DNA from 3 places in the Mesorhizobium sp. USDA 4775 genome. Region 2 is predicted to be linked to each of the others. Evidence: riboswitches for the same ligand, from Rfam matches in the RefSeq annotation. Region 2 holds a riboswitch; each other region holds the start of a gene.

Evidence for each region. A riboswitch is a leader RNA that binds a small molecule or an ion and turns the genes downstream of it on or off. The one in region 2 is predicted to bind cobalamin.
Region 1: linked by a shared signal. The riboswitch ahead of ACVILI_RS16090 (DUF1636 family protein) and the one ahead of ACVILI_RS22670 (CbtB domain-containing protein) in region 2 are both predicted to bind cobalamin.
Region 3: linked by a shared signal. The riboswitch ahead of bluB (5,6-dimethylbenzimidazole synthase) and the one ahead of ACVILI_RS22670 (CbtB domain-containing protein) in region 2 are both predicted to bind cobalamin.

What each region holds. Positions count from the first base shown of each region.
Region 1 is NZ_JBSSFM010000001.1:3,313,912-3,323,382, reverse strand. Features, by position in the region: gene ACVILI_RS16130 (bifunctional alpha/beta hydrolase/class I SAM-dependent methyltransferase) at 1-411, shown strand, start outside; gene ACVILI_RS16125 (phosphatase PAP2/dual specificity phosphatase family protein) at 425-1,765, shown strand; gene ACVILI_RS16120 (hypothetical protein) at 1,762-2,205, shown strand; gene ACVILI_RS16115 (lysophospholipid acyltransferase family protein) at 2,202-2,864, shown strand; gene ACVILI_RS16110 (phosphatidate cytidylyltransferase) at 2,864-3,799, shown strand; gene ACVILI_RS16105 (FecCD family ABC transporter permease) at 3,819-4,868, opposite strand; gene ACVILI_RS16100 (ABC transporter substrate-binding protein) at 4,868-5,815, opposite strand; gene ACVILI_RS16095 (ABC transporter ATP-binding protein) at 5,863-6,651, opposite strand; gene ACVILI_RS16090 (DUF1636 family protein) at 6,648-7,115, opposite strand; cobalamin riboswitch at 7,138-7,343, opposite strand; gene ACVILI_RS16085 (class I SAM-dependent methyltransferase) at 7,553-8,167, opposite strand; partial or broken gene ACVILI_RS16080 (DMT family transporter) at 8,488-9,446, shown strand.
Region 2 is NZ_JBSSFM010000001.1:4,630,497-4,639,967, forward strand. Features, by position in the region: gene cobD (threonine-phosphate decarboxylase CobD) at 1-603, opposite strand, end outside; gene cbiB (adenosylcobinamide-phosphate synthase CbiB) at 602-1,576, shown strand; gene cobO (cob(I)yrinic acid a,c-diamide adenosyltransferase) at 1,573-2,202, opposite strand; gene cobU (bifunctional adenosylcobinamide kinase/adenosylcobinamide-phosphate guanylyltransferase) at 2,204-2,719, opposite strand; gene ACVILI_RS22665 (CbtA family protein) at 2,712-3,518, opposite strand; gene ACVILI_RS22670 (CbtB domain-containing protein) at 3,534-3,713, opposite strand; cobalamin riboswitch at 3,747-3,944, opposite strand; gene ACVILI_RS22675 (aromatic ring-hydroxylating oxygenase subunit alpha) at 4,076-5,245, shown strand; gene ACVILI_RS22680 (MFS transporter) at 5,249-6,448, opposite strand; gene ACVILI_RS22685 (heparan-alpha-glucosaminide N-acetyltransferase) at 6,803-7,801, shown strand; gene ACVILI_RS22690 (methyltransferase family protein) at 7,798-8,274, shown strand; gene ACVILI_RS22695 (MerR family transcriptional regulator) at 8,281-8,667, opposite strand; gene mgtE (magnesium transporter) at 8,801-9,471, opposite strand, start outside.
Region 3 is NZ_JBSSFM010000001.1:2,771,343-2,780,813, reverse strand. Features, by position in the region: gene dxs (1-deoxy-D-xylulose-5-phosphate synthase) at 1-660, opposite strand, end outside; partial or broken gene ACVILI_RS13295 (pirin family protein) at 762-1,684, opposite strand; gene ACVILI_RS13290 (DUF2277 domain-containing protein) at 1,725-1,991, opposite strand; gene ACVILI_RS13285 (exodeoxyribonuclease VII small subunit) at 2,091-2,342, opposite strand; gene ACVILI_RS13280 (histone deacetylase family protein) at 2,346-3,272, opposite strand; cobalamin riboswitch at 3,394-3,573, shown strand; partial or broken gene bluB (5,6-dimethylbenzimidazole synthase) at 3,675-4,253, shown strand; gene ACVILI_RS13270 (hypothetical protein) at 4,421-5,404, opposite strand; gene ACVILI_RS13265 (TetR/AcrR family transcriptional regulator) at 5,499-6,107, opposite strand; gene ACVILI_RS13260 (MFS transporter) at 6,227-7,450, shown strand; gene ribB (3,4-dihydroxy-2-butanone-4-phosphate synthase) at 7,508-8,608, opposite strand; gene aroC (chorismate synthase) at 8,685-9,471, opposite strand, start outside.

The sequences.
Region 1 (9,471 bases), 1.3 Mb from region 2:
GGCCGCAAGCTGATCGCCGAGCGGCAATTGCCGGCCAGCGTCTCGTTCCGGCGCGCCGACGCTTTCGATGCCGACATGCTCGCCGCTATCGATCCGGCGCCGGACCTCGCCATCGTTTCCGGCCTCTACGAACTGTTCTCGGACAATGCGATGATCGCCCGCTCGCTTGGCGGACTGGCCCGCGCCATGCAGCCGGGCAGTCTGCTCATCTACACCAATCAGCCCTGGCATCCGCAGCTCGAGATGATCGCGCGCAGCCTGACGTCCCATCGCGGCGGCCAGGCATGGGTCATGCGCCGGCGCACGCAAGGTGAGATGGACCAGCTCGTCGAAGCCGCCGGTTTCGAGAAGCTCGATCAACGCATCGACCAATGGGGCATCTTCACCGTCTCGGTCGCACGGCGCCTGTAGGACCCGCCGAGGCATGCCGACTGACCCTGAAGCTTCGCAATCCGCAGCCATCGTCGCCGCCGAACCCTATGGCCGTGTGATCGTCAGGGCTGCATTGTGGCTGGCGTTCCTGGCGCCGTTCTTCTACCTGACCTATGGCTTGGCCAACTGGCTGGCGTCGCGGCGCGACGACGTCGGCAGCATCGTGTTCTCCTGGGAACACAGCATCCCGTTCGTCGCCTGGACCATCGTGCCCTACTGGTCGATCAACCTGTTCTACGGCCTGTCGCTGCTGCTTAACGACAACCGGCAAGGGGTCGACCGCCTGGCCGGCCGCTATCTCACAGCGCAACTCGTCGCCGTCACCTGCTTCATCCTGTTCCCGCTGACCGCGACGTTCGTGCGGCCGGAAACGACCGGCCTGCCGGGCTTCATGTTTGCCGTGCTTGGCGGCTTCGACAAACCGTTCAACCAGGCGCCCTCGCTGCACATCGCCCTGCTGGTGATCATCTGGGACCATTGGCGCCACCGAATCGGTCGCCTTCTCCTGCCGCTCTGGCACGGCTGGTGCTTCCTGATCGGCGCCTCGGTGCTGACGACCTGGCAGCATCATTTCATCGACATCCCGACCGGCGCGCTGCTCGGTTTTTTCGCGCTCTGGCTGTTTCCGCGCAACGGCGAATTGCCGTTTTCAGGTGCCCTGCCGACCAGCGATGCGAAAGCCCGCCGGCTGGCACTGTTCTATGCACTGGGCGCCGTCCTTGCGCTGGCCGCCGCCGCGTTCGGCGCGTTCTTTTCAGGCGTCGCGCTCTTCTTGCTTTGGCCAGCCTTGGCGCTGGCCATCGTCGCGCTTGCCTATGCCGGGGCCGGTTCGAAAGTGTTCCAGAAATCCGCGGATGGCAGCATCACGCTTGCATGCCGCCTCCTGCTCCTGCCGTACCGTCTTGGCGCCAGGACAAACATATGGGCCTGGACGCGAAATCTTGCTCCGCAGGTGGCGGTTGCCGACAGCGTCTTTCTCGGGCGTTTTCCCACCGCAAGCGAGGCCAACGGCTTCGGCACGGTCATCGACCTCGCCGCCGAACTTGAAAGGCCGGCGGGAGCGACTTGCCGCTGGATCGCCTTTCCGATGGTCGACCTGTTGCCGCCGCCGTTGATGGTGCAGCAACAGGCAGCCGGCGCGCTGGAGAAAGCGCGCCGCGACGGCACGGTGCTTGTCTGCTGCGCGCTCGGTTTCCAGCGCAGCGCCGGCGTCGTCGCCGAATGGCTGGTGGTGACCGGCAGAGCCAGGACGCCGGCCCGGGCTCGCGAGATGCTGAGCGCCGCCGGCCGGCCTGTTCATCTTGTCGAGGCAACGGAGCGGGCGGCATCATGACCGGCAATGCCTATCAGCAAAGCACCGATCGCTTCGCCGGCATGCTGATGCGGCAGGCCGCGTGGCCGGCCGCAATCGTTCTGGCCGCAAACATGCTGGCGCCCTTGGCCGCCCGGGCGCGCGGCGCCTTCGAGACCTTGCCCGCCGCCGTGGCGCTGTCGCTCGCTGCCGTCAGCGCGGTTGCCGTGCTGGCGCTGTCGGCGCTGCTGGCATTCGACGCGCTGCTGTTTCGGCTGATGGCCAGCCATGACGACATGTCTTCCGCCGGCGCCGCGGTGGACGACTTGCTGGCGCGCACGCGCCTGAAGCTGCTGCCACCTTCCCCACGTTCGCTCGACGAACGCATGGCCGGCACGCGCCGGCTGCTGACCAGCCAACGCATAGCCCTTGGCCTGTTCGTCGCGATGCTTCTGGCGGCCGGATTTTGGGCGCCGCGATGAACAAGCTCTCGCTCACGACCTTCACCCTGCTGCAGACTGTGACCTCCGTCGGCCTCTCGGCGCTGGCCTGGGCGGTAACCGGCGTGCGTCCGATCTGGAATGGCAGTCTGCCGTCGGACAAGCAGCGCATCTATTTCGCCAATCACACGAGCCATGGCGACTTCATCCTTTTGTCGGCGTGCCTCAACGAAAAGGAGCGCGCGATCACCCATGCCGTGGCTGCCGGCGAATATTGGGGAAAATCGCGGCTGCGCCGCTTCATCGCAGAAGACATGCTGTCATCCGTGCTCATCAACCGGCAATGGACGAAGCCCGAAGAAAACCCGATCGAGATCATGCTGTCGGTTCTCGACCAGGGACACTCGCTGATCCTGTTTCCCGAAGGCACCCGCAACATGACGGATGAGCCGCTGCTGCCTTTCCGCTCCGGGCTCTACAATTTGTCGATGGCACGGCCTCAGGTCGAGCTGATCCCGTGCTGGATCGAGAACATGTCGCGCGTATTGCCCAAGGGCCAGTTCCTGCCGGTCCCGCTTTTGTGCCGCGTCGTCTTCGGCGCGCCGGTGGCGGTGGCCCCCGGCGAAGAGCGGCGCGCCTTTCTCGACCGAGCCCACGCCACGCTTCTGGCGCTCAACCCGCGTCCCGAACGAGACGATTGATGCGCCACGACATCTCGATCCTGATCATCGGCCTGCTGGCGGTGCTGACGACCGCCAGCATCGTGGCCGCTATACTTTCGGCACGGGCGCCGAAACCACTCAGTTCGACTCTGGTCAATCTCACCCAACGCATCAATGCCTGGTGGGTGATGGTCGCGCTGATGACGGTCGCCTTCTTCTTCGGCCGGTACGGCCTGACCATCCTGTTCGCGCTGATTTCCTTCGCCTCGCTGCGCGAATTCGTGACGCTGACGCACACGAGCCGGAGCGACCATTGGGTGCTGCTCGGCATGTTCGGCATCATCATCCCGTTTCAGTACTGGCTGGTCTGGACCGCCTGGTACGGGCTGTTCGTCATCTTCATTCCGGTCTACTGCTTCCTGCTGATGCCAGCCATCACCGCGTTGCATGGAGACACCGAACGCTTTCTCGAGCGGATCGCCGCGCAGCAATGGGCGGTGATGATCTCCGTCTATTGCGTCAGCCATGTTCCAGCACTGCTGACGCTCGACGTGCCGGGCTTCGAAGGCCGCAATTTGCTGCTGATCGCCTTCCTGATCATAGTCGTGCAAGGCAGCGACGTGCTGCAATACATCTTCGGCAAGCTGTTCGGAAAACACCGGTTTTCGCCGACCGTATCGCCGTCGAAAACCTGGGAGGGCCTGATCGGCGGAGTGGTATCGGCGAGCCTGCTCGGCGCTCTGCTGTCGTTCGTGACGCCATTCACGCCCCTGCAGGCGGCGTGTGTCGCCTTCGTCGTCTGTTCGATGGGGTTTCTGGGTGGGCTGGTCGCCTCGGCCATCAAGCGCGACCAGGGTGTCAAGGATTGGGGCCATCTCATCGAAGGCCATGGCGGCATGATGGACCGTACCGACAGCCTGGTCTTCGCTGCCCCGATCTTCTTTCACATCGTGCGCTACTTCTGGACAGTCTGAGACGGCAAGCTCTGAGCCGTCAGAGCCGGTTTCGCACGACCAGCGTGACGACGAAGAAGGCGCCGAGCGAACTGGTGATGATGCCGATCGGCAGTTCCTGCGGCGGCAGCAGGGTTCGCGCCAGAAGATCGCTTGCCAGCAACAGCACCGCCCCGAACAGCGCACAGCTGGCGATCAGCCGCAGATGCAAGGGACCGGCCAGCGGCCGCGACAAATGCGGGATCATAAGCCCGACAAAGCCGATGACGCCGGCGACCGAGACAAGAATTGCCGTCGAAAAGGCGGCGACGAGAAACGTCGTCCTGCGCATCCGCGCCACCGGCACGCCAAGGCTTTCGGCGGCACTTTCACCCGCCAGGAAGGCGTCCAGCCTGCGATGGTTCCAGAGCCCGTAGGCCGCGATCGTGCCGGCGCCCAATGCGCCCAGCCAGACATTGTCCCAGCGCGCCAGCCCGAGCCCACCCATCGTCCAGAACAGCACCGAATGGGCGGCGCGCTGGTCGCCGGCAAAGACCAGATAGTTGGTCAAGGCGGTGAACAGGAAGGAGACGGCAAGGCCGGCGAGGATCAGCCGTTCCGGCCCCTGCCCCCGCACCCGCGCGACCAGCAGCAGGACGATGCAGGCGGCCAGTATGCCGCCGGTGAAGGCCGCGACCGGCAAGGTCCAGATGCCAAAACTGTCACCAAAGACGGTGATGACGGAAACAGCACCGGCCGCCGCCCCCGACGACAGGCCGAACAGGAAGGGATCTGCAAGATCGTTGCGGGTCACCGTCTGCAGCAAGGCGCCTGTTATGCCGAGGCCGCCGCCGACACAGACCGCCAGGATCGTGCGCGGCAGCCTGAGATCGAAGACGATCTTGCCGACCGGGCCCGACACCTGGTGCTCGTTCAATCCGACGGCATGGCCAAGCGAGGCGATGACGTCGGTCAGCGGGATCAGTGTCGAACCATAGGCGATCGACAGCAGCACGAGGGCGACGACCGCTACCGTGCCCGCCACTGTCGCCAGCGCGAACGCCTTGTGCCCTGAAAGCGCACCGGATTTATGCCCAGGGGCAAGAAGCATCAGAACGCTTCCGGATGCATCGCCTTGGCGATCTTGCCGATCGCCTCGATGTTTGCCGGGCCGGGCGTCAGTTCGGCATAGCGGAGCGCCACGAAGCGCTCGTTCTTGACCGCGTCCGTCTCCTTCATCGCCGGGTGCGCCTTGAGGAAGTCGAGCAGTTTCTTGTAGCCGCCGCCATCCTGGTAATCGAGCAGGATGAGGAATTGCGGATTGCGCGACGCCACGGTTTCCCAATCCGTGTTGCCCCAGCTGGTGTCCATGTCGGCCATGATGTTGTCGCCGCCCGCCGCCGTGATCATGGCGCTCGGAATGGCGAATTTTCCGGCGGTGAACGGCTTGTCCTCACCTGAATCATAAAGGAACACCCGCGTCCCCTTTGCGCCGCCGACCTTGGCAGTGATATCAGCGAGCTGCGCCTTCCAGCCGGCAACAAGTTTTTTGGCTTCGGTCTCCTTGCCGAAGATCTTGCCCAGCTTTTCGACATCGCCATAGAGCAGATCCATCGAGGCAGCCGGACGGTTCTTGTCGAGATGGACGCAGCTTTCGGTCAGCACCAGCGTCTTGATGCCGTGCGGGGCGAGCGTGTCTGGCGTCACGTCGCCGCCCGGCTTCATGCCATAGTACCAGCCGGCGAAGAAGAAATCGGGCTCGACGGCGACAAGGTTTTCCAGCGTCGGGTATTTGGGCGCCAGTTCGGGAATAGAACCCTGCTCGGCCTTGAATTCGGGGCCGACCTTGTACCATCCGGTGATGCCGGTCAGGCCGACGATCGACGGCTGCAGCTTCAGCGCGAAGGCCATCTCGGCCATGTTGAGATCATGGATGACGGCGCGTTTGGGCGGCGCGTCGAAGGTCAGCGGCTTGCCGCAGCTGTCGACGGTGACCGGGAAGGCGAAGGCTGACGAAGCCAGCAGCGAGAAGACGAGCGACAGCATGAGACGTTTCACGGATTTTGCTCCTTGGTTGAACAATGTCGGATGAGGGATGGGTTCGATCAGGATGGCGGCGCGGCGCGGTTTGGAACATCGAAGACCGTCAGTTCGCGGTCTTCGGTCGGATGGCGCAGGCGAAACACGTCGACGCCGAAAATCTCGCGGATCAGCTTTTGGGTCAGCGCCTCGCGCGGCGCGGCCAGCGCATGCAGCCGCGCTTCGTTCATCACCGCGACCCTGGTGGCGAAGGGCGCCACCAAAGTCAGATCGTGCAGCACCGCGATCACTGTCATGCCGAAGCCAGCAACGAGTTCGAGCAATTCGCCACGGGCGCGCGGATCGAGATGGTTGGTCGGCTCGTCGAGGAACAGCACCTTCGGTTGCTGCGCGATGGCGCGCGCCAGCTGGGCGCGCTGGCGTTCGCCGCCCGACAGCGAGCCGATGCTGCGGCCAAGCAGCGGCAACAGGCCGGTCCGGCGCAACGCGTCGACGACGATGTCGCGCTCCTCGCTCCTGCGTCTCAGGCCGGCATGCGGGACGCGGCCGAGCTCGACATAGTCGATCACCGCCAGCCGCGGGTCCGGCTGGTCGGTCTGGCCAACGACGGCGATATGCAGAGCCCGCTCGGCGGTCGAGATACGGTCCAGACGGCGCCCGCCAAACTTCACCTCGCCGGAACTTGGCCTGAGCATGCCCGACAGCATGCGCAGCAGCGTGGTCTTGCCGGCGCCATTGGGGCCGATGATGGCAAGGCGATCGCCTGTGGCCACCGACAGGCTGACGGCGTGGACCAGGTCGCGGCCATTCGCCGTCGCGCAGAGTTCGCGGGCTTCGAGAAGCGGCGTTGTCATCGGCTGTTGCCCTCAAACTTGGCCGGTCCGGGAATACGAGCCAGCGTCTTGCCCGCCAGCCGCGGCGGACGCTGTCCGGAATTGCACCAGCCGTCGGCGAGCGAGGCGTAAAGCCTGGCAAATCGCACGAGATCGCCGGCGTCGGCCTCGGCGTCGATGGAGCCGAAGAGATAGGAAGCCTTGCCTGGCGCCTGGAAGGCCACGGTCAGCGGCCGCGCACAGCCCGCCATGCATTCGACGCCTTCGATCGTGAAGCCATGCGCCACAGTGGGTTCCTGGCAGGCCGCGAGCCGGGAGCGCAGATCGGCACACAGGCTTTCGCCCGACCTGATGCCGGTCGGGATGTCACGGCAAAGCGTGCACACGATGATGCGATGATCGATGGCGCCGTCCAACTTTCCGTCACTTTCCAAAACTAGCGACGGAAGGATGCTGGCGAGCCGGACGACAAGACCGACGTCCACGTCTCCTCCCGGCACACCCCGTCCGGTCAACTCGGTGATGGCAGGTCTCCTGGCTCGCGGGTCTCAGCGCAATCCTGCCTTCCCAGCCTTGCCGGCCAGTGGCACGTCGGATCTTGCTCACCGCTTACAGTTGCGGGGGCAGCCACGGTCTCGACCTCTGCGGGTCTCACCGTGTTCCCTTTTCACCCCTTGCCTTTCGGCGCGGGGACCATCACGCACCCACCGTAGATTTCCATCGATCGCATCGCAATGGGTTTTTTGCGATGTCGCTGCGCTTCGTAGAATATGTAATAACATTACGTTGAAGCGATATTTCTCGACGATGTGAACCCCTGTCCTCGCGCAATAAATCTTCGGCGGTACCTCGGTTTTCAGCCGCGAGCGGTCACCAGGCAGGAGGCATGACACCTGGCCGCGGTCGCCGAGGGAAACCGGCGCTACAGCTTTCTAAAAAAGCCTGACAGAATATTTGGACCCGCTTCGCCTGGCCGCAGTCTGATCCCGTCTTCAAAGCAATTCAGCGTCACGCATTCGAAGCCGTAGTGCGCGAGAAGCGCCACCAGCGAGTCACGGTCGAAATGGTGCAGGTGCTCGTTGGGCAGACGCATGCGCCACGTCCGGAACCATGCATCGCCATCGGCGCCGAGTTCACGCCAGCGGCAGTAAGGGACGGCGATGGCCAGGTGGCGGGTCTGAAGGCGGGCGAGGAAACCCAGATCCGGAATGTGCTCGAGCACGTCGAACATGGCGACGAGATCCCACGAGCCGGCGAGCGCCTCGTCCCAATCGACAAAGCGGACGCCCTCGGGCAGCGGAAATTTGGTGATGTCGCAGCCGGCACAGTCGGCAACCCCGGTAATCTTGGCGGCCTCAATGAAGGTGCCGGTGCCATAGCCAATCTCCAACACGGACCGCGGTATCTCACCGGTGATCCCCAGCACCCAGCCAAGCCGCTGATAGCCGAGCTTGATGGTCCGGTCGCTCAGATCCTCGTAATAGGAAATGTATTGCTTGTCGTATGTGATCGGCGTGGCGTCGATCTGGTGGATCACGCCGAAGCGGTCGAGGTTGTAGTTGTCTAGCATTCGCGGCGCCCCCGGGATTTCGAATGCTTATATGGCGGAGTTGAACGCAAGGTAAGCGGTTGGGGCGGGATGCCAAATCCTGGCAGGAGCGCGACCAGAACTAAATGTCACATTTGGGTCGACTGCCAACCGCCACTGCCAGGCTATGCAACGCGAAAAGCTGACACGCGACCTCCCGATACCAAAGTAAAAGCGTACGCGACCTCACCCTTCAAAACGGATGCACGACCCAACGACGCAGGCTATGTTACCCCGTCGGCAGACGTCATCGAAGGGGAGGACATGACATGCAGGCAATGCCGATAGCGCATCAAGCCGCGCAACCCGCGGTCGGGCCCATATCCTCCTTGACCGGCTATCCGGCCGCCATCCTGTGCTGGCTGCTTTCGGCTGGTGTCTATATCGCGGCCAAATGGGTGGCGCCTGAAATGCCGCCCTGGGGCTCTGCTTTTGGCGGCTGACGCTTGCCTGCGCCATCCTACTGCCGATTGTGCACCGTCATCACGACGCCATGATTGGGCTTTTGCGAACTCGCGCCTTGGAGGTCGTCGCCGTGGGGGCGATCGGCCTCACCCTATGCCAGGGTATGATCTACCATGGCCTCAACGACACCAACGCCACCACGGCCGGCATCATCATGGCGCTTTCGCCTGTCATGACGATGGTGCTCGCGCGTTTCGTGCTTGGCGAACCGCTCGGACTGTGGAAGTCGCTTGGCGCGCTGGTTGCGCTCGCCGGAATGATTTTCATCGTTGCCCACGGGAACCTGACGGCGCTGCTGCAACTCGAGTTCAACGCCGGCGAGTTGTGGATCGTCGGCAGCGCGTTCTGCTGGGGCCTCTACACCGTGCTTTTGCGCCGTGCCAAATTCGGCATCGAACTCCTGCCGATGGTCGTGCTGCTGCTCGGCGCCGGTGCGCTGGTCGCGTTGCCTTTCCATTTGTGGGAATTGTTCAACGACGCACGCTCCGCCATGGACGTCCACAGCATTCTCGCGCTCGCCTATCTGGCAGGACCCGGCGGCGCCTTGATGTACTATCTCTACAACAAGAGCGTGGAAACACTCGGCGCGAGTCGGGCGAGCATGCTGCTCTACCTGCAGACGGTGTTCGTCGCCATGCTTGCCTATCTGCTGCTCGGCGAGGAATTGCACGATTACGATCTGGTCGGTGCGGCCTTCATTGTCGCCGGCATCATACTCGCCACCGTGGTCAAACCCAGGCCAGCTCAACCACGCGTGGCGTAGAAATCTATAGCCGCGCGAATGACCG
Region 2 (9,471 bases):
TTTGCCGAACGAGCGCAGCACGACGAGGCCGCCTTGATCTGCATCTCCGGCGAGGCTGTGTTGGCGTGGGCCGACATCCATGAACGCCTCGTCGACGACCAGCAGCCCGCCTCTGGCGCGCAGCCCGGCGGCCAGTCCCAGCAGCCGGTCGCGCTCGATGACGCGCCCATCCGGGTTGTTCGGATTGACGATGACGGCAAGGTCCGTTTGCGCCAGCGCCGCAAAATCGCTGACTTCGCTCACCTGATGCCCCGCGATCGCCGCTGCGCGCGCATGTTCGGCATAGGTCGGCCCCAGCACCAGAGCCTTGCGGGGCCTGACCAGCGATGCCACGCGCGGCAGCAGGATCTGCGTGCCGGGCGCCGCGACGACATTGGCCGGCGACGGCGCGCCATAAGTGCTGGCCGCGATCTCCATCAGCTCACACGCCCGTGCCGCTTCCGGCAATCGCCACAGCGAGGTGGCGGGCAGGTCGAAAAGCGGGTAGGAGTGCGGGTTGATACCGGTCGAAAGGTCGACGAAAGGCAGAGGAGCGTTGGGGAAAAGCGCCCTCGCCCTGCCAAGACTCCCACCATGGTCCACCGCTCCATCAAGAAGCTTCATGTCTGTCCTGATCGCTTTCCTGTCACTGGCCGTCGAATTTGTCCTGGGTTACCCGGACTGGCTCTTCCGCGCCATCGGCCATCCGGTGACGTGGTTCGGCAGGCTGATATCCTTTCTCGACTTGAGGCTCAACCGCGCCACTGATCCCGACGCGTTGCGTCGCCAGCGTGGCATCCAGGCGCTGCTGATCATCGTGCTGGTGCCGGCGATGATCGGCCTTTGCGTGCAGCTTGTCCTGCTCTGGTTCGTACCCCTGGGGTTTTTCATCGCCGCGCTTCTGGCGACATCGCTGCTGTCGCAGAGGAGCCTCTACGAACATGTCGAGGCCGTGGCTGACTCGCTCGAATCGGGCGGCCTCGCAATGGGCCGTGTCGCCGTCTCGCGCATCGTCGGCCGCGATCCCGAAGCGCTCGACCGTGCCGCCGTCTGCCGCGCGGCGATCGAGAGCCTGGCCGAGAATTTTTCCGACGGCATCGTCGCCCCCGCCTTCTGGACAGGTGTTGGCGGGCTCGCCGGCGGCGCTGCCTACAAGGCCGCCAACACCGCCGATTCGATGATCGGCCACCGCACCCCCCGCCACGAGGCTTTCGGCTGGGCGGCGGCGCGCTTCGACGACTGGATCAACCTGCCGGCATCGCGGCTGACGGCGCTGCTGATCGTGCTGGCGGCTTTCCTGGTCAAGGACGCCGATCCCCGCAATGCCTGGCAGGCTGTGCGGCGCGATGCCAAAAAGCACCGCTCTCCCAATGCCGGCTGGCCGGAAGCAGCCATGGCCGGCGCGCTTGGCCTGGCGCTTGCAGGCCCGCGCAGCTATGGCGGCATCGTGGTCGACGACGTCTTCATGGGCGAAGGCGGCCTCCGCGACGTCGACAGCGGCGACATCAGGCGGGCGCTGAAACTCTACCGCGTCGCCGATTATTTGCTGATCGCGTTGTTCGCCGTGGTTTCGGTCATCGCCGTTCTTGCGTTCTAGAACTCGATCCCCTGCTGCGCCTTCACGCCTGCCGAGAAGTGGTGTTTGGTCACGCCCATCTCGGTGACCAGATCGGCCGCCTCGACCAGCGCCGGCTTGGCGTTGCGGCCGGTGACGACGACATGCAGGCCCTCGCGGCGCGCCTTCAGCGCCGCAACCACCTTGTCGAGATCGAGATAATCGTAGCGCAGGGCGATGTTGAGCTCGTCGAGCACGACAAAGCTGATCGAGGGATCGGCGATCAACTCCAGTGCCTTGGCCCAGGCGGCCTCGGCGGCGGCGATGTCGCGCTTCAGATCCTGCGTCTCCCAGGTAAAGCCCTCGCCCATCGCATGCCAGACGACGCGGTCGCCGAAAGCGGCAAACGCATCCTTCTCGCCGGTGTGCCACTTGCCCTTGATGAACTGGACGACGCCGACGCGCTTGCCATAGCCGAGCATCCGCAGCGCCAGGCCGAAGGCGGCCGTGGTCTTGCCCTTGCCCGGACCGGTGTTGACGATCAGCAGTCCCTTTTCGACCGTCTTGCTCGCCACCTCGGCATCCTGCACCGCCTTGCGCTTGGCCATCTTGGCGCGATGGCGCTCTTCGTCCCGGTCCTCGGTGGGCTTGTTGTCGATGTCGGTCATGTCACTTCACCTTGAGCGGTAGCCCCGCCACCATCAGCAGCACCGTATCGGCGATCGCCGCGACCTGCTGGTTGAGCCGGCCGGCGTCATCGCGAAAACGGCGCGCCAGGGCATTGTCCGGCACGATGCCTTGCCCGACTTCGTTGGAGACCACGAACCAGGGGCCGCGCGGCCGCGACAGCACATCCGCCAGCCGCCGGCACTCGGCGCCGACATCGTGATCGGCCAGCATGTGATTGGTCAGCCACAGCGTCAGGCAGTCGATGAGCACCGGCTGGTTGTCCGGCAAGGCCTCGAGCGCGCCGGCAAGGTCGAGCGGCGCGTCGATGGTCGTCCAGCCTTCGCCGCGCCGCGAGCGGTGCAGCGCGATGCGCTCGCGCATTTCGTCGTCATAGGCTTGCGCGGTGGCAATATAGGTCCACGGTGACGGCAACGCCGTCGCCAGGATTTCGGCATGCGCGCTCTTGCCGGAGCGCGCACCGCCGATCATGAAGGTCAGCTTGTTGCGATCAGGCAAAGCTGTCGCGCAGGCTGGTCGCCGTGCCAGTGAAGCGTCCGCGCACCACGCCGACGACGGCGCCGAGGACCAGCCAGAACACCAGATTGGTCAGCGTCACCGCCACCACGAACTGGTGGTGCAGGCCCTCCGGGATCGGCGTCTCGAAGCTGTCGGGCTGCGGCGCGCCGACAATGTGCGGAGCAACGATCAGCGCCACGGCAAGGATGGCCAGCGGTAGCGACTTGCGGAATGCGATCAGGCCGAGCCCGATAGCGGTCGCGATCACGGTTGCCACCCACCAGATCTGGCGCTGCGTCAGGTCGGCGGCCGGCATGGCCGGCAGTTCCGGAGGCAGGCCGAGACCGGGCGCCAGTGTGAAGATGGCAAAGCCGGCCAGACCCCAGAACACGCCCTGGCGCCAATTGCCGATGCCGCCGGCGAATTCCGAAACCGCGACCAGGATCAGCGCGAAGCCTATGCCGGTGACGACATTGGACACCACGTTGAAGGCAAAGCGCTCGAAGCCGTCGGCCGGTGCCCAGCCTTCGTCTTCGGCCGGAGCGGCGGCTGCGGCCGGTGCCGGGGTCGCGGCGCTCATCGAATTTGCCGCCGGTGCGGCCGAACTCATCGCGTTGCCACTGGCGGCCCCAGTCGGCGCCGCGGCATGGTCATGGCTATAGCCGCCTTCGGCCTGTTCGTAGACTTCCGCCTTGAGGATCAGCGGTACGGTGGCATAGGCCTGCATGCAGGCAAGAACGACGCCGGCCACGAGCCCTGCGATCGCCGCGATGAACACGACGTTGCGAAACAGATTCATGATGTCAGATCCTCGTCAGTGGCAGGGAAACGCCATCGAATGCCGGTTGTCATGACCGGCATTGTGGACCGCTTCGATATGCGAGAAGCCGACAAAGCCGACGATGAAGGTGCCGAGCAGTGCGGCGAGCGCCAGCTGCATGAAGCGCGACTGCGAGGAGACGGAGGCGCCGAGGGAGACGGAAGCGGTATTCATATCTTGTCCTTTCACCCTCCACCCGAGGGCCTGTCAGTTTTGCCGTCGTCGGCAGGTCTCCTGGCTCACGGATCAGCGCCCTTCCCCACCTTCCCGAAGACGAACCTTCAGTGGCATATGGAGAGGACTACCGCACACAGTTGCGGGGGCAGCCACGGCATTGGGCAAGAATTTCGCCCGCACCGCATTCCCTCTTGGCTCCAAAACGGAACCGACGACTGCATGACTATAGGGAAAATCGCGACACGCGGCAAACCAAATTCCGCCGGCAAACAGCGCGATTGCGCCATGCCGTTTCCAGGCACGAGAATTGACAATTCTTCCTGCCGGGTGTCGGCTGGCCGCTTCACAGGAAGCCAGCCATGCAGCCCACTGCCAGCGAGCGCGCCCCTTACAATGGCCTGACCCAGGCCGAACCGACCCTGCCCTCATCGGCCTATTGGGATGGTGAGAAGTACCAGCGCGACCTCGATGCCATTTGGTACAAGAACTGGCTGCTCATCTGCCGCGAGGCCGATCTGGCCCAGCCGCTGGCCTTCCGCCGATTCCGCATCGGCACGCAGGACATCGTCGTGCTGCGCGACGACACCGGCGCGCTGCGCGCCTTCCACAACACCTGCCGCCACCGCGGCTCGCAGCTTTGCCAGGAGAGCGAGGGCCGGCTGAAGGCGCGACTGATCACTTGCCCCTACCACGCCTGGTCCTATTCGCTGCGCGGCGACCTCGTGCGCGTGCCGTCGAAATCCTTGCCCGATGGCTTCGACAAGGCCGACCATCCGCTCTACCGCGTCGCGCTCTCGGTGTGGCGCGGTTTCGTGTTCATCAATCTGCAGGAGGATGCGGCGGGCTCAGCGCAGGCATCCTTCGACCCGGCCTCCGGCAATCTCGGCAACTGGCCGCTGGAAACGCTGGTATCAGGCCATGTGCTGCGCAAGGTAACGCACTGCAACTGGAAGATCTTTTGGGAAAACTTCAACGAGTGCCTGCACTGCCCGGGCGTCCACAAGGACCTCTCGCGGCTGGTGCCGATCTATGGCCGCGGCCTGATGAGCCGGCACGACGATCCCGAATGGACGCGCCATGCCGACAATGACGCACCGGAATTTTCCGGCGGCCTGCGCGCCGGCGCCGAGACCTGGTCGCGCGACGGCCAGGTGCACGGGCCGGTCTTCTCCGGATTGACGCCAGCCGAACGCGCCGCCGGCCAGACCTACGCCACCAGCCTGCCCTCGATGTTCATCGTCGGTCATGTCGACTATGTCAGGACCGTACGCCTGGTGCCGCTCGGCCCGGAAGAGACCGAACTTGTCGCCGAGTGGCTGTTCGCGCCCGAGGCGCTGGCCGCGACCGATATCGACAACATCGTCGCCTTCGGCACACAGGTGCTGGAAGAGGACGCCGCCATCTGCGAGGTCAACCAGAGGGGCCTGCGCTCGATGCGCCACCAGGCCGGCGTGCTCATGCCCGAGGAGTATGAACTGCACCGCTTCCACAACTGGGTGCGCGAGCAGCATGCGGCACTTTCACCGTGATCCTCACAGAGACTTCGGCAGGTAACGCCAGGTCACGAACCCGCAAACCGCCGCCAGCAGGCCGAGCGTGACGAACACCGAGCCCAGTCCGAAGAAGGCCAGCACCACCGAATAGACCAGCGGCGGCGTCAGCTCGGAAAAATCGAGATAGGTGCGGTAGACCGCCGCCATCTGCGCCCGCTCATAGGAGCGCACCGAACGCATGAAGGCGGTCGAGCCCAACGCATCGAGCGCTATGGTGAAAAAGGCGCCGCACAACAGGAAGGCGCCGGTGAGCAGCGGCACGGTTTCGCCGACCGTGCCCGCCGCCAGAAGCATCGCCGACATGGCGAAATAGGCAAATGTCATGGTGCGCCGGCCGCCAAAGCGTTTTCCGGCCTTGCCCCAGAAGATCGCCATGAACAAAAGCGCGTTGCCGGCCGAAACCAGCAGACCGCCGGCCAGCTTGCCCTCGCCGGTGATCACCATGAACAGTGGCCCATAGACGAAGAACGTCGTCCAGAAGCAGGAGCGACCGAAGGCGATCAGCCAGGCAAGCCTCAATCTGGGCTGCGCGACGAAGCGGCCGATATTGGCGAGCGGATTGGCCGGCCGTGTCTTGCCGGGCCGGATCGACGGGTTGTCGCCCAGCCGATAGGTCCAGAACAGTGCGAGCAGGGCCAGCGCGAACACCGCCACCGCACCATGCGCGGCGTAGATGCCGAATCGCGTGTAGAGGAAGATGCCGAGCGTCGGCCCACCGGTCCAGGCGAGCATCGACCACGCCATGCGCAGCGATTCGGCCTGCATGAAGTCGGTCTTGCGGATGTGGTCCATGATGTAGAGATTGAGCGTGATCGAAAGTGCACTGGCGCCCATCACCCGGCACAGCATGCCCGCCAATTGCCCGGCCAGCGTATGGGTGACGAAGAACAGCGAGCCGATGGCGAGCAGGCAGGCGCCCGCGGTGTAGACCCAGCGCCGGGCAAAACGGCGGATCAGCATCGGCATGAACAGGGTCACCGACAGGCCGAGCAGCGCCACGATGGTGTAGAGGATCGAGACGATCTGCTCGTTGTGCAGGATCTCGTAGGCCTGGATCGGGATGACGCTCGACACCGTGGCGCGAGCGAAGGATTCGACAGCATAGAGCGAGGCGAAGGTGCGCGCATCCGCGGCCCTGAGGGCCGGAAGCCAGATCGGATGGCGCACATGGGTGGACATTGCTTCCCCAAAGCAGAATCACCGGTCAAATCTGCCTTGGCCGTTCCCGGACGATTAAGAGGAAACCGACGCATAGGCCGTGAAAAGCGAAGTCGGTCAACGACTTCCCGGCGCTGGCCCAAGGTGTGTTGAGATTCAGGTCAGGCCGAGCCGAAAATGGCGGTTTTCGAGAACTGGAGCGGAGCGGACATTCAGGTCCGTGAGCACCGGAAGCGCAGAAAGCCGCCGTTTGCAGGCCGGCATCACCTGAACATCGGCACACCTCAAAGCGTCGCTTGATCCGGTGCCCCGGCCTTCTTCTGTCCGGTCCAACCGTGATAGTTCTCACGCAGGGCTGAATCAGATCGCGAGACCATGACCATCCATACGCCGACCGCACCCGTTCCGGAGCCTTCGAAGCGCATCGTCGCCATAGACATCGTGCGCGGCGTCGCGCTGCTGGCCATGGCGAGCTACCATTTCACCTGGGACCTGGAATTCTTCGGCTATACCGATCCAGGCCTCACCGCCTTCGGCTGGTGGAAGATCTACGCGCGCTGCATCGCCTCGACCTTCCTGTTCCTGGTCGGCGTCAGCCTCTACCTCGCGCATGGCCAGCAAATCCGCTGGAACGGTTTCTGGAAGCGTTTCGCCATGGTCGCCGGAGCGGCGATCGCCATTTCGGTGGTCACCCGCATCGCGACGCCGGACGGATTCATCTTCTTCGGCATCCTGCACGAGATCGCGCTCGCCAGCCTGCTCGGCCTCGCCTTCCTGCGGCTGCCGGCCCTGCTGACGCTTGTCGTTGCGGCGCTGGTCATCGCCGCGCCCGTCTATCTGCGCTTCGAAGCCCTGGACCATCCCTGGCTGTGGTGGATCGGCCTGTCGGCGATCAATCCACGCTCCAACGACTATGTGCCGCTGTTTCCATGGTTCGGCGCGGTGCTTGTCGGCATTGGGGTGGCGAAACTCGTTTCAGCCTCCGGCCTGCGAGCTCGCCTGGCGAGCCTCATGCCCGGCCGCCGGGCCAATCCGCTGGTCTTCATCGGCCGCCACAGCCTCGCTTTCTACCTGATCCACCAGCCGCTGCTGATCGGCTGCGTCTGGCTGTTCTCGCAAGTCATGCCGGCCCAGGTCGAAACCGTGCAGGTCAATTTCCTCAAAACCTGCCAGCGCTCATGCGAGCAGACGCGCAACGCGACCTTCTGTTCGAGCTATTGCGGTTGCATGCTGACGACGCTCGAGGGCGAGGCCGCGCTTGATCGGCTCGAGAACAACGACCAGACTGCGGAATTCCGAGCGCATCTGGGCGATCTGGCCGCCAGCTGCACGGGCCAGACCGAGGACAAGATGGACGAGGGAGGAACGCAATGACCGAAACCCAGCCGAAGCCGGGTGTGATACCGTGGCCGCCGGTGATCTACGTCGCGGCAATCGCAATCAGCGTGATCCTTGGCCTGCTCTATCCGCTGCCCTGGATCGGCGACCTCCTGGGCGACGTGCTGTTTGCGGCCGGCTGGGTGGCGCTGTTCGGCGTCGCGGCACTGTGGTTCACCGCCATCCGCACCATGGTCCGGGCCAGGACGACGCTCAACCCCAATGCGGTGCCGGACCACCTCGTCACCACAGGTCCATTCGGCATTACCCGCAACCCGATGTATCTGGCCAACACGCTGCTTTTGATCGGCGTCGCCTTTGTCACGGGGATCGTCTGGTTCCTGCCGCTGGCGTTCATCGCCGCCTTCGCCACGCAGAAGGTCGCCATCGAGCGTGAGGAAAAGATGCTGGCGGCGAAGTTCGGCAAGAAATACCGGGATTACGCCAAAAGGGTGCGGCGCTGGATCTGAGCGGCGTTACGTATTGACGCCGAGCTCCACCAGCCGCTCGACGCAGGATTCCTCGGCCTGGTCGAGCTCGGCCAGCGTCTCCTCGAGGTCGCGGCGCTTCTGGCGCAGATCCTCACGCTTTTCCTCGATGCGCTTGATCATCAGCTTCAGCTGTCCGACCTCGCCCGGCGGCTCCTTGTACATCTGGATGATTTCGCGGATCTCGTTGATCGAGAAACCGAGCCGCTTTCCGCGCATGATCTGCCGGATGAGATGGCGGTCGGACGGGCGAAACAGCCGCGTGCGACCCCGCCGCACCGGTTGCACCAGCCCCTCGTCTTCATAGAAACGCAGCGTCCGCGTCGACACGTCGAATTCGCGGGTCAGTTCGGTGATTGAATAATATTCCCGCATTGTCGCTCCATGCCCGAACCCCGGGCAACGCCACGCGGCGCTGCCTCCCGTCCCGAACCAAACCCTTGCCCGCCGGAATCGACATGGCCCCCTCGCGAGCCTCGCACGGCATTTACGTAAAAGTCAATTGAGGCTACCTGACGCCGAACCACCAGCTTGCAAGGCCGAGGAAGGCGAAAAAGCCGACGCAGTCGGTGACGGTGGTGACGAAAACCGCCGACGCCACGGCCGGATCGATCTTGAACCGGTCGAGCATGAGCGGGATCAGGATGCCGGCAAGGGCGGCCGCGAACATGTTGATGATCATCGCCGCGCCGATGATCCCGCCCAGATTGGGATCGCGAAACCACAGCGCCGCGACGATGCCGATCAAAACGGCAAAGACGATGCCGTTGATGAAGCCCACACCCATTTCGCGGCGGATGATGCGGGCGGCATTGTAGATATCGAGATCCTTCGTCGCCAGCGCCCGCACGGTGACGGTCATGGTCTGCGAACCGGCATTGCCGCCCATGCCGGCCACGATCGGCATCAGCACGGCGAGCGCCACGATCCGCTCGATCGTGTGGTCGAACAGGCCGATCACCGATGCCGCCAGAAATGCGGTGACAAGGTTGACCAGCAACCAGGGAACGCGCGAGCGCGAGGTTGCAAACACCGTGTCGGAGAGTTCCTCGTCGCCGACGCCGCCCATGCGCAGCAGATCCTCCTCGGCTTCCTGCTGGATGACGTCGACGACATCGTCGATGGTCAGCACGCCGACCAGCCGCTCGTTCTCGTCGACGACGGCGGCCGACAAAAGAT
Region 3 (9,471 bases), 1.9 Mb from region 2:
CTTACCGAGATAGGATGTCAGCTTCTTGCCGAAGTCGCGCAGGCCGGCATAAGCCTTGCCCGAGGCGAGCCGCGCCAGATAGGCGCTCATCGCGCCGGTCGGCGGCGCGATCGACATGTCATTGTCGTTGAGGATGACGATGAGTCGGGCATCGAGCGCGCCGGCATTGTTCATCGCCTCATAGGCCATGCCGGCCGACATGGCGCCGTCGCCGATGACGGCGATGACGTTGTTGCGGCCGCCGGAGAGGTCGCGGGCGGCGGCCATGCCGAGGCCGGCAGAGATCGATGTCGAGGAGTGGGCGGCGCCGAAGGGATCGTATTCGCTTTCGGCGCGGCGGGTGAAGCCGGACAGGCCGCCCTCCTGGCGCAATGTGCGGATGCGGTCGCGGCGGCCGGTCAGGATCTTGTGCGGATAGGCCTGGTGGCCGACATCCCAGATCAGCCGATCGTCCGGCGTGTTGAAGACGTAATGCAGCGCCACCGTCAGTTCGACCACGCCGAGGCCGGCGCCGAGATGGCCGCCGGTGCGCGACACCGCGTCGACCAGTTCGAGGCGAAGCTCGGACGCCAGTTGCGGCAATTCGCTCTCGTCAAGCGCGCGCAGATCCGCCGGAATGCGGACCTTGTCGAGAAGCGGCGTATGCGGCGTTGCGTTCACGGGTGCTCAGGCTTTCTGTTCAACGGCGGGATAAGCCGCCGGCCGGCGAAAGTAAATGCGTGTCGGTGACGCGGATCAATCAGATCCCCTCGCCGATTTCCTCAGCTTTCCGGCAGCGGGATGAACTCTTTCTCATCTCCAGGAACGATATCGAAGCGTCCCGTCTTCCATTCCTGCTTGGCCTGTTCGATGCGCTCCTTCGACGAGGAGACGAAATTCCACCAGATGTAGCGCTGCGAGCCAAGCGAGGCTCCGCCGAAAAGCATGAAATGCGCACCGCGGTTTGCGACGATATGATGATCTCGTCAGCGGGCCGGAACACCAGCAACCGCTCTGCCGGAAAGACGTCGCCCGAAATCGCGACCTCGCCTTCCAGCGTGTAGATGGCGCGCTCTTCCGCGTCGGCGGGAATCTTTATACTGGCGCCCGGCGCCAGCCTAAGGTCGGCGTAAAGTGTCTCGGAATCGGCTCTCACGGGGGAGCGCAACCCTTGAAAATCGCCGATGACGATGCGGCCGCGCACGCCTTCGGCATCGATCTCGGGCAGCCGCAAGGCGGCGGTGTTCTCGAAGACCGGGGCCACTTCCTCCTTGCCATCGGGCAAGGCGAGCCATGTTTGCAGGCCAGAGATCGACATCGGCGCTCCACGCAATTCCTCCGGCGTGCGCTCGGAGTGGACGATGCCGCGGCCGGCGGTCATCAAATTCACGTCGCCCGGCTGGATCACCATTTCGGTGCCCAGGGAATCGCGATGACGGATCTTGCCGTCGAACAGATAAGTCACCGTCGACAGGCCGATATGTGGGTGCGGACGGACATCGAGAGCCTGGCCTGCCCGCAGGATCGCCGGACCCATGCGATCGAAGAAGATGAATGGCCCGACCAGCCGCCGCCTGGCGGTCGGCAGAGCGCGGCGCACCTCGAAGCCGCCAATGTCCTTGGCATTCGGGATGACCATCAGTTCGATCTGGTCGCTGGCAAAGGCGTCGCCGGCTTCAGGGTCTTTTCCGGGAAAGAAGCTCATGGGCTCTCCTTGTCAGCGGTCGAGGACCGCTCTGGCCGCATCAGGCAAAGCGGATCGCCGCTTTTGCCCGCAGTTTGGCCGCCACCTCTTCGCGGTTGCGCGGGTGCTGATTGGTTTCGAGCGAATCGAGAAGTTCGCGCGCCGATGCCGCAATGGCTTCGACGGCGTGATCGAACGCATGCTGGTTCTGTTTCGAGGGCCGTGTCGTTCCGCTCAGCTTGCGAACGAACTGAAGGGCCGCGTCGCGCACTTCGTCATTGGTTGCCGGCGGGTCAAAATTGAACAGGGTCTTGATGTTTCTGCACATCGCTTCCGTATCTCCTCTTGTCCTGGAGCCGTTTCAATCGGGACGAGCTTAATCCTCAACCTTGATCGTGTCCAAAAACCGGTAAGGCTACTCCGCGCCTCAATCCGCGTCGAGCGGCTCGGTTCCGACCGGCTTGCCGTCGCGCGACAGCCTGATCTTCTCGACCTTGTCTTCGGCGGCCTTCAGCAGCCGGTCGCAATGCGCCTTCAGCGCCTCGCCGCGCTCGTAGATCTTGATCGACTGGTCGAGCGGCACGTCGCCACGCTCCAGATCATCGACGATCTTCTCCAACGCGTCGAGTGCCTGTTCGAAGCTCATCGCCTTGACGTCTTCGTTGGTTTCACCAGCCATCATTCATCCTTTCATCAGTCGCCCGACATGGGCGGCGACCGAAAATGCCAGTCCCTGCAGATCGTAGCCGCCCTCGAGCAGGCTGACGAGCCGGTTGCCGCTGTGGCGCGCGGCGCGCTGCATCAACTGGCCGGTCGCCCAGTCGAAATCGTCCTCGGTCAGATTGATCTCGGCCAGCGGATCGCGGTGATGCGCGTCGAAACCGGCCGAAATGATGATCAGATCGGGCGCGAAATTGTCGAGCGACGGCAGCACCCGCGACAGGAAGGCATCGCGAAACACCTCACTGCCGGTCTGCGGCGCCAAGGGTGCATTGACGATGTTGCCGGCGCCGGTCTCGGTCTTCGCGCCAGTGCCGGGATAAAGCGGCATCTGGTGCGTCGAGCAATAGAGAACCGAGGGATCGTCCCAGAAAATATCCTGCGTGCCGTTGCCGTGATGGACATCCCAGTCGACGACGGCGACACGCTCGGCGCCATGCTTCTTCTGCGCATAGCGCGCCGCAATCGCCGCCGTGTTGAAGAAGCAGAAGCCCATTGCGGTGGTCTTTTCGGCATGGTGGCCGGGCGGCCTTGCGGCGACGAAGACATTGTCGGCGCGGCCTGCAAAGACGTCGTCAACAGCGGCGTTGGCCGCGCCGATCGCGGCGATCACCGCCTGCCAGCTCTTCGGGCTGGCGGTGGTGTCGGCATCGATGCGGGCAATACCCTCTTCGGGAATGGCGGCACGCACACGGGCGACGAAATCGGCGGGATGGGCGTAGAGGATGGTGGCCTCGTCGCCCTCCGGCGCTTTGACACGATCGAGCGCGGCAAAAGCCTCGTCGTCGAGCACGCGCTCGATGGCGCGCAGGCGGTCCGGCCGCTCGGGGTGACCGGGCGGTGTGATGTGTTCGAGGAAGATCGGATGCGTGTAGAGACGGGTTGTCATGCTCCCTATCTAGTGCCCCGGCGCCGCGATGGCCATGCATTGCAGCTTGATGGCTGGGGAAAATCGCGCCTGCGTCCATTGGCGTCGCTGCGGGGATTGGCGCGGCCGAGCCTTCGGCGTAAGGTCGCCGCTACTGCCTGGTGCCCGTCGCAAGCGGGAGAATCGGGAACACGGTTGAATTCCGTGGCGTGCCCAACGCTGTGAGGGGGACCGCGCCGGTAAATGCCACTGTCGATGACGGGAAGGCACCGGACGCGGGTTGATCCCAAGCCAGAAGACCGGCCTGGCAGGCATCGTCATCCGCATGGTCAGGCGGACGGCATCGGAGCGACGTGCGTCCGCTTGGATGCACAAAGTGCGCTCTGACGGTGTGGAGCTATTGCAATCGCAAGGGGACGAGCGATGCCGGAACACATGACCGCTGCTATGGGTGATGGATTTGACCAGATGGCGCGCGACGCGGTTTACCGCGCCATGTTCACGCGGCGCGACGTGCGCAGCCATTTTCTGCCCACCGGGCTCGACGACGCGGTGCTGGCGCGGCTTCTGCTTGCCGCCCACCATGCACCGTCGGTCGGCTTCATGCAGCCGTGGAATTTCATCGTCATCCGCGACGCCGCGCGACGGGCTGATGTGCGCGACCTGTTCCTGGCCGCGCGCGAGCAGGAATTGCCTGAAATCGAAGTGGAAAGACAGGCGCTCTACCGCAAGCTCAAGCTTGAAGGCATCTGCGAAAGCGCCCTCAACATCTGCATCACCTGCGACCGCGAGCGCTCAAAAAACTCGCCGCTGGGACGTTGGCACAATCCGGAGATGGATCTCTACAGCACGGTCTGCGCGGTGCAGAATTTCTGGCTGGCCGCGCGTGCCGAAGGCGTCGGCGTCGGCTGGGTCAGCATCATCGAGCCGCAAGCGTTGAAGAGCCTGCTGTCCATTCCCGAGCACGTGACGCCGATCGCATATCTCTGCGTCGGCCGGGTTTCCGAGTTCGCATCCAAACCGGACCTGGAAACGCATGGCTGGGGCCGGCGGCTGCCGCTGCCCGATCTGATCATGAGCGAGACTTTTTGCGGGCAAGGAGAGACGCCACTCAAGTCAGCGGTGGCGCACCTCAACACGGTTGCTGCTGCGCAGGCGAATCCCGCCGATCAGTGCGTCGCGCCGGCCGTGCCCCAGCGCGAGCCGCCAAAGGAGGCCAGCGCCTTGTCCTTCAACTCTCGGAACTTCGACGACGCCTCGGCCAGCCGGGCATCCCAGGCCGGATCAGGCACCTGGCCGGCGATGGTCTTGAAATAGACCTGCATCAGGCAGGCGATGGCGAAGGGCTCGATGAAGGCCGCCTTGAAGGCCCAGGCAAAGACGATGGCGAGCACGAAAGCCCAGCCGGCGAGTTGCCCTGGCATGAGGAAAAGAATGGCGGCGGCCGGGGCCAGCATCAGCAGGAAGATGACGAAGGAGACACCCCACATGATGACCGCCAGCCAGACGGCGTTCTTGATCATGGTCTTGCCGTTCTGGGCGTAGAGCACCACGCCTTGCCGAGCGGTTTCGAACGGTGAGGACGAATTGATGCGGATGTTGTAGCCGAGGATGATCTCGTCGACATAGGTGAGTGACAGGCGGATCACCGTGTTGATGAAGGAGACCAGGCCGCTCAGCCCCGGAATGGGCAGGAAGGCGGCGATGCCGCCGAGCAGGCCGGTGATGGCGCGGATGGCGCCCTTGACCAGCTGGTCGACGACGAAAAGGATGTTGGCCTCGGCGAAGCGCTCGGTCACGACCTGCCTGGCATAGGCGATCTGGTTCTGGCCGTCGGGAACATCCCGGCCATCAATCAGATGGACCATCACGGCGATATGGCCGGCCTTGACGACATAGAGGATGTATTCGCGGATCCAATAGACGGCGATCGAAACCACGCCGAAGCCGACCACCCCGCCCCACAGGGCAAAGGACATCGGCCCGTCAGGATCGGTGGAGATATGGCCGACGCCATAGCCGACGGAAGCGCCGGTGCCGGTCGCCATGATGTAGGCCAGCGTGATGCCGAAATAGACGATCATGCGGAAGACAATGAAAGGCCAGGTCCGCACCATGATGGACACCGACATGCCGATATCGAAATCCCACATGCCCGAATCTCCCCTCAGAGATGGCTGGAAAGGATGCGCTCACCCCGAGGATTGTCAATCATGAGCGGTGGACAGCGGTGCGCCCAACGAGGATTTAGTTCTGTTGCGAACCCGGTTTTCTGAGCAGTCCCTCGAGCAGTTGCTTGAACGCCGCAACCACTATCTTCGACGTCGCTTCGGGGTCGTTAGAATTGGCGATCCGCTGCGCCGCCTGGCCGCTCGCCCCGTTGATCAGCCGTGCGGCGGTCTCGGGGTCGACGCCCGGGACGACCACCCCCTCCCCTTGCAGCGCGGTCAGATGATCGGTCATTGAGCCGACGCAGGCATTGGCATTCGACCATTGCGCCGGATCGCCCAAGACGGCCGGACCGTCGCGGAACATGATGCGCTGGATTTCCGGCTCCAGCGCCATTTCGATATAGGTCGTGCATTCGTCGACGAAATGCTGCCAGCGGGTCGGCGCTCTCGACGCCACCTCATTCACCCGGGCCGCCATCTCGCCGTCGATTTCGGCGATAACCGCCTCCAGCAGTCCCTTCTTGTCGCCGAAATGGTGATAGAGGGCGCCGCGCGTCAGCCCGGCCGATGCCGTGAAATCATCCATCGACGCCTCGGCATATCCGATCGTGCCAAAGGCCTGGCGGGCCGCGGCAATCAGCTTGGCGCGCGTTTCGGCGATCATTTCCTTGCGGGGTCTGTGCATTTCCGTCTGGCCCTATTCACATACGTTCCGTATGCCAATTGACATACGTCGCGTATGCTCTATCTAATCCTCATACGCTTCGTATGTAATTGTCGAACCGCCCTTTGTCGAGGAACCCCATGCAAAACCCCTATTCAGAAATCTTCCGCGCCCCTGGAGCGAGGGGCTTTGCGGCCGCCGGCTTCATGGCGCGCCTGCCGATCGCCATGGCGCCGATCGGCATCGTGGCAATGCTGTCGCAGACGCGTGGCGAATACTGGTTGGCGGGTGCCGTCTCGGCGACATTCGCTCTGGCCAACGCATTCCTGGCGCCGCAAATATCAAGACTGGTCGATCGCCTTGGCCAGACGCGGATCGTCGTGCCCACGACAATCATCTCCGTGCTCGCCTTCATCACTCTCATTGCGGCCGCCAATCAGGACTGGCCGGTTTGGACGCTGTTCGTGTCGGCGCTGCTGGCGGCGGCCATGCCCAGTATGCCTGCCATGGTGCGCGCGCGCTGGACGGAGCTTTTCCGGGGCCGGCCCGAGATGAACACCGCTTTCGCCTTCGAATCGGCGGCGGATGAACTGGTCTACATCGCCGGCGCATCGCTGTCGGTCGGCCTCAGCGCCGCCCTGTTTCCGGAAGCGGGCATGCTGGCGAGCACACTGTTCCTCGCCTTGGGGTCGACCGCGTTCATCCTGCAGAGATCGACCGAGCCGCAAGTGCGCCCGGTGGACCACGGCTCGAGCGGCTCGGCGATCCGCCTGCGGCCAGTGCAGATCATCACCTTTGCCCTGATCTTCATTGGCGCCACCTTCGCGACGACGGAAGTGAGCACGGTGGCCATCACAAAAGAGCTCGGCCAGCCCGGCGCCGCCAGCCTCGTCATCGGCGTCTACGCGCTGGGGTCGTTCGTGCTCGGCATCATTGTCGGCGCGCTCAACCTGAAGGGTCCACTGCAACGCCAGCTTGCCATCGCGGTCGCCCTGGTCACGCTCGGCACGCTACTGCCGCTCACCGCCAGCAGCGTGCCGCTTCTGGCGTTGACCGTCTTCATCAGCGGCGTGGCGATCTCGCCGACCTTCATCACGGCCTTCGGCCTGATCGAACGGCATGTGCCGGAAGCGATGCTGACCGAAGGCATCACCTGGGTGACCACCGGGATCGGCATCGGCATGGCGCTGGGCTCCTTCGCCGCCGGCGCCGTGGTGGATGCGTTCGGCGCCCAGAACGGGTTCTGGGTCTCGGTGGCATCAGGCACGATTGCGCTCGCCACCGTGCTGCTCGGCCAGCGCATCCTTGCCACGCAAAAATGCGAGCTGGACGGATGCGAAGCAGCCGCCGTTCCGGCCGAGTGACAGGCAGGATAAGTTGAGATTCAGGTCAGGCCGACCTGACCCGAATATCGATATATTCTAGAGGATCTCGGTCTTGGCGATGTGGATGCCAAACCCTTCGAGGCCGACATAATGACGCTCGCGCGAGGCGATCAGGTTGATCGAGGAAATGCCGAGATCCTTCAGGATCTGCGCGCCGAGACCGATTTCACGCCATTCGTTTTCGCGGCGGCGCGCCTCTTCGTGATCCTCGCGGTCGCCGCTCAGCGGACGCTTGCGCTCCTGGTGCGCGACGCCGACGGAGCCCTCTCTGAGATAGACGATGACGCCGCGCTTGCGCTCGCCCATCGCTTTCATGATGCCGTCCAGGCGATGGCTGGTGCCGAAGACATCGGTCACCACATCCTCGGAATGCAGCCGCACCGGCACGTCCTCGCCATCGCGTATATCGCCAAAAACGACAGCGACGTGATGCATCGTGTCCCAGGGCAGCGTGTAGGTGAAGACCTGCGCCTTGCCGCCAAGCGTGTCGATATCGGAGCAGGCGACACGCTCGACCAGCGTTTCCTTGCGCTGGCGGTAGGCGATGAGGTCGGCGACCGACACCTGCTTCAGGCCGTGCTCTTCGGCGAAAGCCTGCACTTGCGGGCCGCGCTTGACGGTGCCGTCGTCGTTGACCAGTTCGGAAATGACGCCGATCGGCGGCAGGCCGGCGAGCTTGCAGAGATCGACCGCCGCTTCGGTATGACCCGAACGCATCAGGACGCCGCCTTCGCGGGCGATCAGCGGAAAGATGTGGCCGGGGCGGACGAAATCGGAGGCGCCGACATTGCCGTTGGCAAGGTTGCGCACGGTCAGCGTGCGGTCTTCGGCCGAAATCCCTGTCGTCGTGCCATGCTTGAAATCGACGCTGACGGTGAAGGCGGTGGTGTGGGCGGAATCATTGTCGGCGACCATCGGCTGCAGGTTGAGCCGCTTGGCTTCCTCACGCGGCATCGGCGTGCAGACGATGCCCGAGGTGTTGCGCACGATAAAGGCCATCTTTTCCGGCGTGCAGTGAACGGCGGCGACGATCAGGTCACCCTCGTTCTCGCGCCCGTCATCATCCATGACGACGACGATCTCGCCGCGTTCGAATGCGCGGATGGCTTCGACAATCTTCTTCTGATCGTAAGGCATGGGATGCTCGCTTCGCTCGCAGGGATTCGGCAGTAGGCAGAAGGGAAGAAAAAGGCTGTTTCGGGCGGCCTACTGCCTATTCCCTACTGCCTATTCCCTTCCCCGTCTGTCCCCTGTGCCGCAGATAGTGATCGGCAATCGCGCAGGCAACCATTGCCTCGCCGATCGGCACGGCGCGGATGCCGACGCAGGGGTCGTGCCGGCCCTTGGTCATCACCTCGACGTCGTTGCCGTCCTTGTCGATCGACTTTCGCGGCGTCAGGATCGACGAGGTCGGCTTGACGGCGAAACGGGCCACGATCGCCTGACCGGTCGAGATGCCGCCAAGGATGCCGCCGGCATTGTTGGACAGGAACACCGGCTTGCCGTCATTACCGATCCGCATCTCGTCGGCATTCTGTTCGCCGGTGATGCGCGCGGCCTCGAAACCATTGCCGATCTCGACGCCCTTGACGGCGTTGATCGACATCAGGCCCGAGGCAATGTCCTGGTCGAGCTTGGCATAGATCGGCGCGCCAAGCCCTGGCGGCACGCCGTCGGCGACAATCTCGATCACAGCGCCGACCGAGGATCCGGCCTTGCGGATACCGTCGAGATACTGCGTGAAGACGGGAACCGAAGCAGGGTCGGGCGTGAAGAACGGATTTTCCGCGTCGCCGATGAAATTCCAGTTCCAGTTGGCGCGGTCGATCGATTTTTCGCCCATCGAAACCAGGGCGCCGCGCACCACCATGCCGGGCACCACCTTACGGGCGAGCGCGCCTGCGGCGACCCTGGCGGCGGTCTCGCGGGCGGAGGAGCGGCCGCCGCCGCGATAGTCGCGTATGCCGTATTTGACGTCATAAGTGTAGTCGGCATGGCCG